DNA from 2 places in the Clostridium sp. CM038 genome. Region 1 is predicted to be linked to the other one. Evidence: a T-box and tRNA genes for the amino acid it is inferred to sense, from the RefSeq annotation. Region 1 holds a T-box; the other holds one or more tRNA genes.
The links. The T-box of region 1 lies ahead of leuS (leucine--tRNA ligase). A T-box ahead of a tRNA ligase gene usually reads a tRNA of that ligase, here a tRNA-Leu.
Positions count from the first base shown of each region.

Region 1 (7,009 bases):
ACGATAATAAAACAATGAAAAGTAAAGTTTTTTCAATGTTTTTAAAAAACTATTTATCAAAATCAGATATAGCATATAATGATGTAATGAATTATACAAAAGAAAAGCTTTTATTACTAAATACCCTCGAAGCGGACCATAAGGATCTATGCATTGATGAGCAGCTATCTATAGATGAGCTTTCTCATGTTTTTGCTGACCTTACAGGCTTTATAATATCATTTTATTATAAGACTGCTTCCTTTAAGGATGATTTATATTGGCTTGGGTATAATTTAGGTAAATGGATATATATTATAGATGCTTATGATGATTTAGAAAAGGATATAAAAAGTGATTCTTTTAATGCTATAAATTCATTGTTTAATACTGATAAATTAGATTTTAAAAGTTTTAGTATATCGATAGCACCCCGAATTGATTTTTTATTATCTACCTGCGCGCAGCAATGTTTAAACTATCTAAATAGATTACCTTTAATAAAAAATGAAGCCATATTATGTAATATACTAGAACTCGGACTCATGGAAAAAATGGATAAGGTTTTTAACGACATTTCAGAAGGAAAGTCTCCCACTTCTATAAGTGGGAGTAACATACCCTAACAAGTAGAAAACTTCAGTGGGGGTATAAATATCCTTCTGAAGTCGTTAATATTACATCACCGCAGGTGATGATTTAATAAAGAATGTAACATTAATAATTTAAAAGGAGTGGAATATAAAGATGATAAATCCCTATGAAGTACTTGGTGTAAGACAAGGCTCATCTAAAGAAGATATTAAAAAAGCCTATAGAGAGCTAGCAAAAAAATATCACCCTGATCAGTATGGTGATAATCCTTTAAAAGATTTAGCAGAAGAAAAAATGCAGGAACTAAATGAAGCCTATGATTCACTTATGAAAAATACTAGTTCTTCAAGTAGCAATGGTTCTTCTAACAGTTACAATTCGTCTAATAATTATGGTTCTAATTCAAATAATGACTATACTAATAACAATATATATCAATCTATAAGAATGGATTTAAATAGCGGAAATATCGCTTCCGCTGAGCAGAAATTAAATTCCATGAATACTAAAACTGCCGAGTGGAATTATTTAACGGGAGTGCTTCACCTCAAAAAAGGCTGGCATGATAGTGCTTATAATTTTATAAGCCGCGCTTGCACGCAAGATCCTAATAATATTGAATATAGACGAAGTTTTAATGAACTAAATTCGCGTACTTCAAATTATAGAGATAACTATTATGGCAAGCGTAACAATGATTTTGGCATGGGTAATCTATGTCTTAACTTGTGGTGTGCAGATAGTATTTGTGAATGTTTAGGCGGAGATCTTATATCCTGTTGCTAATTCTATTAATTTAGGAGATGATTTTTATGAAATCTAATAATATTGCTAAGGGTGGAATATTCGCAGCACTTAGTTTAATATTACTATATCTTTCTTCTATTTTCCCTACAAATAAATTTTTTATGTTAGGCATTGCTTCCTGTATTATTCCACTTTCAATTTTAACTACCGGAATAAAGAATACCATTGTAGTATATAGTGCTGTCTCCTTGCTTAGTTTATTTATTATACCTTCAAAGCTTATAAGCATTGCATATATACTAATTTTTGGTTCCTATGGCTTTGTGAAATATTTTATAGAAAAATTAAGGAGTATGATTTTAGAAATTGTGCTTAAGTTATTGTATTTTAATATAGCCTCCGCTATACTTATATTTATTTATAAATTATTTATATTATCAAAACTTCCTAATATAAATATATATTTAACAATAATTGTTATGGAGTTTGCCTTCATAGTATATGACTATGCGCTTACTGTATTTATATCCTATGCAAATAAAAATCTTGTTATGAAATTTAAGTAAATCACATAGCCTTGACACAAAATTCTATTTAAATTATAATGAATAATAATACAATCTTAAACAAATGATACTATAATAAATTGCTTTTATTAGGAGTAGTAGTATTTATAGCATTTTAAAGAGAGCTGCTGTTGGGTCATTAAGATAAATAATGTCCCATAGGTGTGAAGCAGTAATGATATAATATGAACTTGCCTATGAGCTTATTTTTAAGTAAAATCTTACTTGTAAGTAAAAGCTTACTTGTGAAAACAAGTACGGTTAAAACCGTTATATTCTTAAGTGAGGCGTAATGCCTAATTAGAGTGGTACCGCGGAATATTACTTTCGTCTCTTTGTTGAGATGAGGGTTTTTTTTATTTTCTAATTTAAAACTAAGTGGAAAAGATTAATAATTGTTTTTAACCTATAGATCATAATAAGGAGGAATACTAATGGCAAAATATACTACAACTATCGATGAAAAATGGCAACAAATATGGGAAGAAACTAACCTTTATGAATTTGATGAAAATAAAATTGATAAGAAGTTATATGTACTTGAAATGTTCTCTTATCCATCTGGAAGCCAATTACATGCGGGGCATTGGTTTAACTATGGCCCTGTAGATTCTTGGGCTAGAATGAAGAAAATGCAAGGATACAATGTATTTCAGCCAATGGGCTTTGATGCTTTTGGTCTACCTGCTGAAAACTACGCAATAAAAACAGGAGTGCATCCAAAGGATTCTACGAAGCAAAACATTATTAATATGGAAAAGCAATTAAAAGCTATGGGAGCAATGTTTAATTGGGATCATGAAGTTGTTACATGTCGCCCTGATTATTATAAATGGACTCAATGGTTATTCTTAAAACTATTTGAAAAAGGCCTTGCTTACAGGAAAAAAGCACCTGTAAATTGGTGTCCTAGCTGTAGTACAGTACTTGCAAATGAGCAAGTAGTAGATGGCTTTTGCGAAAGATGTAACACTGAGGTTACTAAAAAGAATTTAACACAATGGTTCTTAAAAATAACTGACTATGCTGATGAACTACTAGAAAAGCTTGATACCTTGGATTGGCCTGAAAAAACCAAATCCATGCAAAAACATTGGATAGGCAAATCTACTGGTGCTGATGTTACTTTTAAAGTAGTTGATTCTGATGTAGACTTTAGTGTATTTACTACAAGAGTAGATACTTTATTCGGTGTTTCATATGTAGTCATAGCCCCTGAAAATGAACTTGTAGATGTCCTCACTAAAAGTGAATATAAAGATGCTGTTGAATCTTATAAATATGATGCTAGAAAACAAACTGATATAGAAAGACAATCTATTACAAGAGATAAAACAGGTGTATTTACTGGTTCTTATGCTATTAATCCTATTAATGGACGCGAGGTTCCAATTTGGGTAGCTGACTATGTTCTAAACACTTATGGAACTGGTGCAGTAATGGCTGTTCCTGCTCATGATGATAGAGACTTCGCATTTGCTACTAAATACAAATTGCCTATTGAAAGAGTAATTATTGGTTTTAAAAGTGTAAATGGAGAGGGCGAAAATCTCCCTTATACTGAACATGGAAAAATGGTAAACAGTCAAGAATTTGATGGTTTATCTACCATCGACGGAAAAAAAGCAATTGTAAAAAAATTAGAAAGTATAAGTCTCGGCTGTGAAAAAGTAAACTTTAGACTTCGTGATTGGTTAGTTTCAAGACAAAGATATTGGGGCGCTCCTATTCCAATAATTCACTGCGAAAAATGTGGGGCTGTTCCTGTACCTGAGGATCAACTTCCTGTAGAACTGCCGTACAACGTAGAATTTGCACCAGACGGAGAATCACCACTTGCTAAATGCGAGGATTTTATGAATGTCCCTTGCCCAGTTTGTGGCGGCGCAGCTCATAGAGAAGCTGATACTTTGGATACATTCGTTTGTTCTTCTTTCTACCAATTTAGGTATGTAGATAACAAAAACAATGAAAAAGCTTTTGATAAAGAGTTAGTAAACAAAATGCTTCCTGTAGACAAATATGTAGGCGGACCTGAACATGCATGTGGTCACTTACTATATTCAAGATTTATAACCAAGGCTCTTCGTGATATGGGGTATTTAGATTTTGATGAACCATTCTTATCTCTTACTCACCAAGGTTTAATTTTAGGACCAGACGGAGTGAAAATGAGTAAATCAAAAGGAAATACTATTTCTCCAGACAAGTACATAAAAGAGTTCGGCGCAGATGTATTTAGAATGTACCTAATGTTTGGTTTTGGTTATATTGATGGTGGAGCTTGGAGTGATGATGGTATAAAAGCTATTGGAAGATTTGTTGATAGAATTGAAAGATCAATCGACACTGGAATCAGCGTTATGTCAAAAGAAGTTAATAACAAAGACTCTCTAGGCATAGAAGAAAAAGAATTAAACTACTGGAGACATTTCGCAATAAAAGGAGTTACTGGAGATACAGAAAAACTTCATTTTAATACTGCTATTGCAAGACTTATGGAGCTTACCAATGCTATATTAAAATATGTTAATGGAGACAATATAAATACTAAATTTTTAAAAGAAGTGCTTGTGGATTACCTTAAGATTTTAGCTCCCTTTACTCCTCACTTTGCGGAAGAGAAGTGGGAAACCTTAGGTATGGGTTACTCTGTATTTAATCAAATTTGGCCTAAATTTGATGAGTTTGCTCTTATAAAAGATGAAGTAGAGCTAGCTATTCAAATCAATGGTAAAATTAAATCCAGAATAACTATATCTCAAGATTTAGATGAAGAAAGTATAAAGAAAATTTCTCTTAAAGATGAAACAGTAATCGCTACCCTAGAAGGTAAAACTGTGCGTAAGGTTATTGTAATTAAAGGACGACTAGTTAATATAGTAGCTTCTTAGTAATAGCTACATACAGTTTTTACAGTTTAAATTCGAATTATTATAAAAGGAGAGTAGAAATTTTTAATTTCTACTCTCCTTTTCAATTTAAACTCCATACATATCTAATGTTTTTTGAGTTGCGCGAAGTAAGCTGCTAATCTCATAAACTTCTCCTTCTTCTATTAGCTTATTTAATTGTTCTCTATACCTAGCTGCATCCGTTGACTTTCCAATCGACGAAAGCACAAGTATATTATTCATTATATCCGACACCAAATTAGATTTTACCTCAAACAATTTTTGTGCATCTTTAATTTCGTCTTTAATTTCTAGCATCTGTTCATCTAATTGAAAAGCAGCATCTGCAGCATTTTTAAGTTTTGCCCTTATATTCTCTGGTATATCATGCTTATATTTATAATTTAGAGAATGCTCTACTGTAGCCCAAAAATTCATTGCCAAGGTCCTAATTTGAAATTCTGCTAGTATTTCGGTTTGACCATCAGCTAAGTTTACAGGATACTTTATAATCATATGATAGCTTCTATATCCACTACCTTTTACATTTGCAACATAGTCTTTTTCATAAACCATCTGCATGTCACGTCTTTCACGAATTAGATTTACCACTTTATCAATATCATCTACAAACTGACACATTATCCTTATGCCTGCAATATCTTCCATTTCATATTCGATTCTATCCAGAGGGATACCGAATTTATTAGCTTTCTCAAGAATACTAGATATTTCTTTAACTCTTCCGGTAACAAACTCTATAGGTGAATACTCATTTTTTCGTCTATATTCTCTTCTTATACTTTTAAATTTTACTTTTAACTCTTCTACACCCTGTTCATAAGGAATTAAAAATCTTTTCCACTCTCTTATTGCCATATACTCAGTCCTTTACATAAAATTTCATATCCACATTGTATTAACTTTTGATACTATTCTAATATTTTTAAAGGATCGAAGTTTAAATAATCACAAGAAGTAACTATATATTCTATGCCTTCTATATTTCCTTCATATAGCCTATTTAAAGATGGTCCATGTAAATGACCATATATGACCTTGCATACATTATATTCTTTTACTATTCTTATAAGTTCAGTTTTCTCAAACTTATCATTAGTAGGTGGATAATGAAGCATTACAATAAATTTATTATAACCCTTTTTCACTGCCTCATCGAGTGAAATTCGAAGCCTTATTAACTCTCTATTATATATTTTTTCATCATGAGTTGTAAATCTCGTATTTCCTGGGCAATTCCATCCCCGTGTTCCGCATATAGCAAAATCTTTATAGTTAAAAAAGTTGTTTTGGATAAAATCCATATCCGCGTAGAGAGAATTAAGCTTCGTGATACCACTCCACCAATAGTCGTGATTTCCCTTTATAAGTATTTTTTTACCTGGAAGCTTATGAATCCATTCTAAATCTTCCACACCATCAGAAATATTCATGGACCATGAAATATCCCCTGCAATTAGTACAGTATCCTCCGTTGAAACTTTGCTAAGCCAATTTTCTTTAATTTTTTCATTATGATTACTCCATTTATCTCCAAATATATCCATGGGTTTATCTGAATTTATAGATAAATGAAGGTCAGATATTGCCCACAACGCCATAATATACCTCCTTATTAATCGTTTAGTTTTTTTCCATTAATTGTCTATATCCATTACATAAGCAATAACCTTAGCTATTGCTACACTCATTAGTGCTCAAAGTTTAACCTTAGTCATTTTTTTAACGTCTCTATGCTATTATACCTTTATATTGATTGTATTAAAACTTCTATCACTAAAAAATTCTCCCCAACTTGCCTTGAACCCTTCTCCAGCTTCAAAAGATATTTTACTAAAATCTTTTTACCACTAAAAGAAAAAAGCAAAGTTAAAATATTAATTTCAACTTCGCCCTTTAAAAAAAATTGCTATTCTATAGTTAAAGAATAGTATTTTTTCTTTCCTTTTTTAATAAGTACACAACCATCTTTAAAATTTTCTTCTAAAAGTGTTGCATTCTTATCTTCAATCCTTTTATCATTAATAGTTAATCCGCCCTGCTCAATTAATCTTCTAGCTTCTGCTTTTGATGGCACCACTTTAGTGTACACCAATATATCCATCAATCCCGCATTCTTCATGTCGCACGGTATAGATACTTTAGGTACGTTACTCATATTAGTTCCACCACCAAATAATGCTTCTGCTGCGGTCTGTGCTTTTACAG
Region 1 covers NZ_CM143651.1:3,298,206-3,305,214, forward strand. Annotated here, with positions in the region: gene ACWJKS_RS15200 (DUF5685 family protein) at 1-605, shown strand, start outside; gene ACWJKS_RS15205 (J domain-containing protein) at 730-1,359, shown strand; gene ACWJKS_RS15210 (hypothetical protein) at 1,386-1,886, shown strand; T-box leader at 1,963-2,224, shown strand; gene leuS (leucine--tRNA ligase) at 2,321-4,780, shown strand; gene ACWJKS_RS15220 (GTP pyrophosphokinase) at 4,868-5,659, opposite strand; gene ACWJKS_RS15225 (metallophosphoesterase) at 5,713-6,402, opposite strand; gene tyrS (tyrosine--tRNA ligase) at 6,711-7,009, opposite strand, start outside.

Region 2 (7,009 bases), 500 kb from region 1:
ATCAGGAAGCTTACCAAAGCTATAGCTATCTCCATTGGACTTTTCACCATCTTTACACTGCCTAGCCACATTAGATACCACATGAAACTTAGGTGTTTCTTCAATAGTTACCTTACATATATTGGTCTTCGGATTTATATTACACCCTTCCTCACTAACACACATGCACTTGCCTGTGACCCCATTTATAATCGGCAATAAATCCTTTACACACATTTGCCTTCCACTGCAAGCGTTAAGTGACAATTTAATACTCAATCGTCCGAGCTTATCATTCAAACACATAAGATCATTGTGCTTAACTCTATTTTTATCTAAGGCTCTACATATAAGTTTTTCCATAGAAGTATCTATTTGAATTTCAGAATTAAAATCTTCAACAATTTCTCCTACAGAACCCGCCATATTACTAATCTGATTTGCTAAAAGCTCTCTGCCTTCACTAAGCCTCGTTCTCCACATTTCATTTATAATGTGCTTATTAACAATATCTTCTGTATTTTTAAGTATGGCGGTTCTCTTTATACATTTTCTTTCAATTTCTTCCGGTACGCTATTATTCTTCCTCTCAAAATTTTGAATTAATTCTTCAAATGCTGCATATGTATAATGTAATTCCCTTTTCCAACACATAGACTTCATATTACAATTACTACACACCCTGTCCGCAAGATTTTCAACCAACGCGCTGCTTTTACCTTTCATCGCCAATTTTTCATTATCCACTAAGTTATTTAATATATCTGACATATTAGAAAGTACATCTGAAAAATTATTTAGCCTTCCTACAAATGTATCTTTAATTTTATTTATATACCCCTGTTCTACATTTTGCTTTTTTTTATCGGAATTAAATTCTGTGGATAATTCGCTATAAACTTTTTGTGGTATTAGCAAAAATATTACAGCAGCTACAAAAGCTTCAAATATCATAAAATCAGATCCCGTAATACAATATATTTTTATTATTGAAAAAGCCACTAAATAAGATGTTGCACTTAATATCTTTCCAGTTTCTTTAAAAACACCCGTTATTAAGCCACAAACACCATACATTCCTATAAACACAATCATATTTTCAGAAGACATTCCTACAATAATACCCATGGCAATTCCTGATGCAGCACCAGCTCCACTTCCGTTAATGTAAGCTATTATTATAACAAATGCCAGGCCTAAAATATTCGTAATTGATATGGCAAATATACTTAGTCCCCAAGTACCTGCTATAATTAAAGAGCTTATAATTGACATACTTATTATTTCTTCATTCGAAAATATATGTTTTGTTTTAATCTCCTTAAAGCATAAAAGACTATAGTCCAGAATAAAATATAATGGGAAGATACATAAAACTAGAAAAAATGAATTTAAAAAAGCCATTAACCCACTTACCCGGGTTATGAAGAAATTATAGGTAAACAACTCAAATATAATAATAGCAAACATGCTAGCTAAAACTTTAGTTTTTGATTTTATTTTGTTGAAAACATGACTCAAAAAAGCAATTGTAACTATTACTAGTAAATATGATGGTATATTCTTTGCACTACCATTTAAAGTAATATAACCTAAAAATGTACCACTGGCTGTAATTATTGAAATTCTATGATTATTTACAAATATTGTAGCTATTAAGAAAGCTATACCAAATGGGGCAGTGTTATTAAGAAGCAAGACCCTACTTATTAATAAGCTTATAACAAAATAAACAATTCCTGTAATAATTAAATTAGTATTTAATGCATTTTTCTTTTTTACTTCATCTTTTATCTTTCTAAGTCTTTCATATGGAAATATATCAATCCCGTATTGCATATTAAAAATCACCCACCCTTTAATCATTAGGACTCCATTATAGCAACGTCTCTTGGAAATAAATGTCATAAGATGGGGCGCTCATATATTTTTTATGAGACAATAATTTGTATATTTTTTACATTAGATTTTTACAATTCCCTATAATATAAAAAAACCTACCATATTAATATAGTAGGTTTTAAAATATTAAATGAAGCATGTCACTTCATGGCATTGTATATTCGAGAAATTTATACTTATATGTTTTTGCACATTATAGTTTAAGTTTTATAGTTTTCCAGCAAATAAAAAATAACTCACAATATAAATTGTGAGTTATGGTAGCGGAAATAGGACTTGAACCTACGACCCTTCGGGTATGAACCGAATGCTCTAGCCAGCTGAGCTATTCCGCCATAGTTGGTTGCGGGAGTAGGACTTGAACCTACGACCTTCGGGTTATGAGCCCGACGAGCTACCAACTGCTCCATCCCGCGATATTTGGTGCTGAAGACCGGAATCGAACCGGTACGGTGTTTAACCACCGCAGGATTTTAAGTCCTGTGCGTCTGCCAGTTCCGCCACTCCAGCTTACTTACTTGTAGTATACTTGTTATGAAGTTTTATTTTACTTACGTTCTAAATAATCTAAAACTTATTGGTTGCGGGAGTAGGACTTGAACCTACGACCTTTGGGTTATGAGCCCAACGAGCTACCAACTGCTCCATCCCGCGATATTTGGTGCTGAAGACCGGAATCGAACCGGTACGGTGTTTAACCACCGCAGGATTTTAAGTCCTGTGCGTCTGCCAGTTCCGCCACTCCAGCTTACTTACTTGCAGTATACTTGCTTTTAACTTACCTATTATGAAATCTTATTTAACTTACGTATTAAGTAATTTAAAGCTTATTGGTTGCGGGAGTAGGACTTGAACCTACGACCTTTGGGTTATGAGCCCAACGAGCTACCAACTGCTCCATCCCGCGATATTGTATTTAAGAATAAATTTGAATTAATACGGCACTTGTTTGCTTTTAGCTAATTATATTTAGAATCTTATTTAACTGAAATAATGAGTGATTTAAACTCATTGGTTGCGGGAGTAGGACTTGAACCTACGACCTTCGGGTTATGAGCCCGACGAGCTACCAACTGCTCCATCCCGCGATATTAATGCTAAAGCCCAAACTTTAATTGATACAATATTTAACTATCATATTATTTTAAGCTCTATGTGTCTATTTATTTTTTCATACCAGCTTACTATTACTGTTAAATAAGTTTCTTAAAATCATTTTAATGTTATACTAATTTGCTACATATGTCAATAGTTTTTTATAAAAAACATATTATGTTTTTAAACTCATCATATGCCAAAGTGGTAGCGGAAATAGGACTTGAACCTACGACCCTTCGGGTATGAACCGAATGCTCTAGCCAGCTGAGCTATTCCGCCATAGTTGGTTGCGGGAGTAGGACTTGAACCTACGACCTTCGGGTTATGAGCCCGACGAGCTACCAACTGCTCCATCCCGCGATATTTGGTGCTGAAGACCGGAATCGAACCGGTACGGTGTTTAACCACCGCAGGATTTTAAGTCCTGTGCGTCTGCCAGTTCCGCCACTCCAGCTTACTTACTTGCAGTATACTTACTTGTAGCTTAGAAAATGCTACCTCTTGGCAACATGTTTTATTATATATGATGTATAAACCGTTGTCAATAACTTTTTTTTGTTAAAATAGGAACTAAATACTTAGTTCCTACAGATTTACTAATAGCTTGAAGTTTTTTTACTATAACCTCTTCCTTTTCCTTCTTGATGTTTTTTAACATCTTGAAATCTTTCTTCACTATCTTTTAGAAATTTAGTCATTATATCTTCAAATCCACTTGCATTTGCTTTGCTTTTTTCCTTTTCCCAATCTATTTCCATAGGTTTAATAGATTTTTTAGGCGCTCCAGCTTGTTTTATTGATAAACTGATTTTCCCATTATCATCTACAGAGATTACTTTAACTTTTACTATATCATTTTCTTTTAGATGATCATTAACATTTTTAACGAATGTATCTGAAACCTCAGATATATGCACTAATCCTGTCTTACCCTCCACTTCTACAAACGCACCAAAATTGGTGATATTTACTACTTTACCTTCTACAATACTTCCAGCCATTAAGGTCATATTAAAAATACTCCTCCTTAAAAATTATGTTTTTATTTTATATATTAATTTAATAATAAGCGTAACAATAATTATAGCATTTAGTTTTTATTATCCATAACAGGAGTTTCACCTTCTTTAACAAGACCTAATATTTCTCTTGCTAATTTTTCTATATATTTGTCAGTTTTAGATAACTCTACTTCATCCTGTAATACTTTTTTTTGTTCTTTTTTCTTTTGTAATTCAACATTATACTTTTGCAGCTCTTTCTTTTGTCTGCTCATAATTGATTGTTGCTGAATTAAAAGATAACATACATACATCATAGCAAAAACTAATACGGCACTTTTAATACTAAATTTTTTTTTCATATCCCATACCCTTTTCCTTTCAATGGAATGAGTATTGTTTACGCTTCATAAACCTATTCTAATTTGTATTCCACATTTCTTCAAGCTATTTCTTTATAATTTATCTTTTTTTTTTATTTTGAGCTTATAAACTAACAAATTTGCTGGGTATAAAATAGCATTCCATACAACCCTAAATACTTTCCCATTGAATATTATTAATTTATATTGTACCCTTATAAATACTCCACTTAATAGTTTCAAATATAAGTATACTCCTAATATTAAACATACATACACATAAAAGTTTATGTACCCTTTATTAGTATACATCAAAAATATAAAAACCACTATAGAAGTTAATGTCCAAAATAACAAATCCTGTATTATAGTCAGCACCTTGTTAGGATTTTCAAATCCCCTTATCAATCTATATATATCAAAAAATACTCCAGTTATTATTCCTGCTAGCAAACTGAAAATTATAAGATTAACTTGGCCTATCAAAGAAATTATCATAATTCTTCTACCTAAACAATCTTGATATTATGCTATCTTTTTTTTCTTTACTTTTGTCGCTAGTATACACAAAAGAATCCACTTGCCCAGTTATTATAACATCCCCATTTTGAACATCTAACTTGTTCATCTTTAATTCTCGTCCTTTTACTATCATTGTTCCAACATCTGTATTCAATAATATTTGGCTTTCATTAAAATTTATAACCTCTACAACTCCGTTAACAGTTAATTTTTTTCTGTTTTCAAGCATTAAACTGCTTTTCTTATCTTCTATTTTTATTTCTTTCTTTACTTCCATAATATCCCCCTTATTAGTTTTGCTCTAAAAAATTGGGAATTAAGAAGCTAATCTTATTCTCAATTCTTAATTAATGACATACAATTGTATTCCTATAAAATATATATGCTTATTAACCTTAATTAAGAATTGTATTTAGCAACATTTATTCTTTGTCTTCTCTTCCTGAAATTATTTCATACATTTCTTTTGCACTCTCTTTTGTCACATGCTCTGCAATATTTATAATTTTAGCTTTTAAAATTTGATTTGCAAATTTAATTTCTATAATATCACTTTCACCTACTACAGTTCCTGCTTTTGCCACTTTATCATTTATAGAAACTCTGCCACTCTCGCAAGCTTCTTTTGCAATGGTTCTTCTCTTTATAATTCTTGACACTTTTAAATATTTATCTAATCTCATTTATACTTCCCCTTTTTAATGTTCTTTACCCATTCAATAATTCAACCAAAGTTTTTAAAATAAAAAACCTAGATATACATCCAGGTTTTTCACATCATAATAATATTATTTGTTAACTATATCTTTAAATTCTTTACCAGCTTTAAATACTGGAACCGTTGATGCTGCAATTTGAATTTCTTCCTTTGTTCTTGGGTTTCTACCCATTCTAGCTGCTCTTGCTCTTGTTTCAAAAGTTCCGAATCCAACCAATTGGACTTTTTCACCTTTTTCTAATGTTTCTTCAATACTTTCTATAATACCTTTTAGAGCTGCTTCTGCATCTTTTTTTGTTAAATTAGATTTTTCTGATATGCTTGTTATTAATTCTGATTTATTCACTTTTGTTGCCTCCTTGTTATTGAGTACATTACTTAGTAGTGATTATACTATTAAATAGCATATTCTTCACTGATTTTGAAATTCCTTCTTTTAGTCTAATTTTTATTTACAAATAAATTTATCGTCTTTTAGATTCGTTCCATAATTCGTCCATCGCAGTAAGTGTCATGTTCTTTAAATCTAAATCCTTATTCCTTGCACTTTCTTCTATGTACGCAAAGCGATTGATAAATTTATCTATAGTATAATTTACTGCAAATTCAGGGTCTATGTCAAGTAGTCTAGCAACATTTACAGTAGAAAACACCAAATCTCCCACTTCTTCTACTATTTTTACCCTATTATTACCTTTATATACATCTCTCACTTCCTGTAATTCTTCTAGAATCTTTCCCATAGCAAGTTCAACGCAGTCAAAGTCAAAACCTACTTTTGCTGCTTTTTGTTGAACCTTCTCTGCTCTCATTAACCCTGGCAGGTTTTTCGGAACATGCTTTAGCGTATCCGTATAACTCTTAAACCCTTTTTCTTCACTCTTAATATTTTCCCAACTTTCTAAAGCTTCGTTACTATTTTTACCTTCTGAAACTTTAAAAATATGAGGATGCCTGTTTATCATCTTATTTGTGATGCCGCAAATAACATCATTTATATTAAAATATCCCTCTTCTTTTCCTATTTGTGCATGAAGTACAACCTGTAGTAATACATCACCTAGTTCCTCAATAATATTATCTTCATCATTGTCTTCTATGGCTTCTATAACCTCATAACATTCCTCAATAAGATATTTTTTCAAAGATTCATGCGTTTGCTGTCTATCCCATGCACATCCATTTTCAGCTCTCAATGTGTCCATAACTTGAATTAAATCGTGAAAATCTTTTGTAGCCTCTAATTCTTTTGGTATATAAATTGAGGTTAGATAGTCTATATCCTTTTGTCTATCTAATTCATATAAGTTAATTTTCCTTATACTTTCTAACCCTTTTATACCTGCAGCTCTAACAAAACAAATCTCCATATCATCTTTGTAATACTCAAGCAAAGCAAGTTTTACGTCCGAAGCTATAGAAACGTT
Region 2 covers NZ_CM143651.1:3,798,759-3,805,767, forward strand. Annotated here, with positions in the region: gene spoIIE (stage II sporulation protein E) at 1-1,818, opposite strand, end outside; tRNA gene ACWJKS_RS17485 (tRNA-Met) at 2,140-2,216, opposite strand; tRNA gene ACWJKS_RS17490 (tRNA-Met) at 2,222-2,297, opposite strand; tRNA gene ACWJKS_RS17495 (tRNA-Leu) at 2,303-2,391, opposite strand; tRNA gene ACWJKS_RS17500 (tRNA-Met) at 2,460-2,535, opposite strand; tRNA gene ACWJKS_RS17505 (tRNA-Leu) at 2,541-2,629, opposite strand; tRNA gene ACWJKS_RS17510 (tRNA-Met) at 2,713-2,788, opposite strand; tRNA gene ACWJKS_RS17515 (tRNA-Met) at 2,894-2,969, opposite strand; tRNA gene ACWJKS_RS17520 (tRNA-Met) at 3,182-3,258, opposite strand; tRNA gene ACWJKS_RS17525 (tRNA-Met) at 3,264-3,339, opposite strand; tRNA gene ACWJKS_RS17530 (tRNA-Leu) at 3,345-3,433, opposite strand; gene ACWJKS_RS17535 (S1 domain-containing RNA-binding protein) at 3,576-3,989, opposite strand; gene ACWJKS_RS17540 (FtsB family cell division protein) at 4,070-4,342, opposite strand; gene yabQ (spore cortex biosynthesis protein YabQ) at 4,436-4,840, opposite strand; gene yabP (sporulation protein YabP) at 4,848-5,141, opposite strand; gene ACWJKS_RS17555 (RNA-binding S4 domain-containing protein) at 5,287-5,547, opposite strand; gene ACWJKS_RS17560 (HU family DNA-binding protein) at 5,653-5,928, opposite strand; gene yabN (bifunctional methyltransferase/pyrophosphohydrolase YabN) at 6,047-7,009, opposite strand, start outside.
Region 2: it encodes a tRNA-Leu, which carries the amino acid that the T-box ahead of leuS (leucine--tRNA ligase) is inferred to sense. The anticodon was not compared.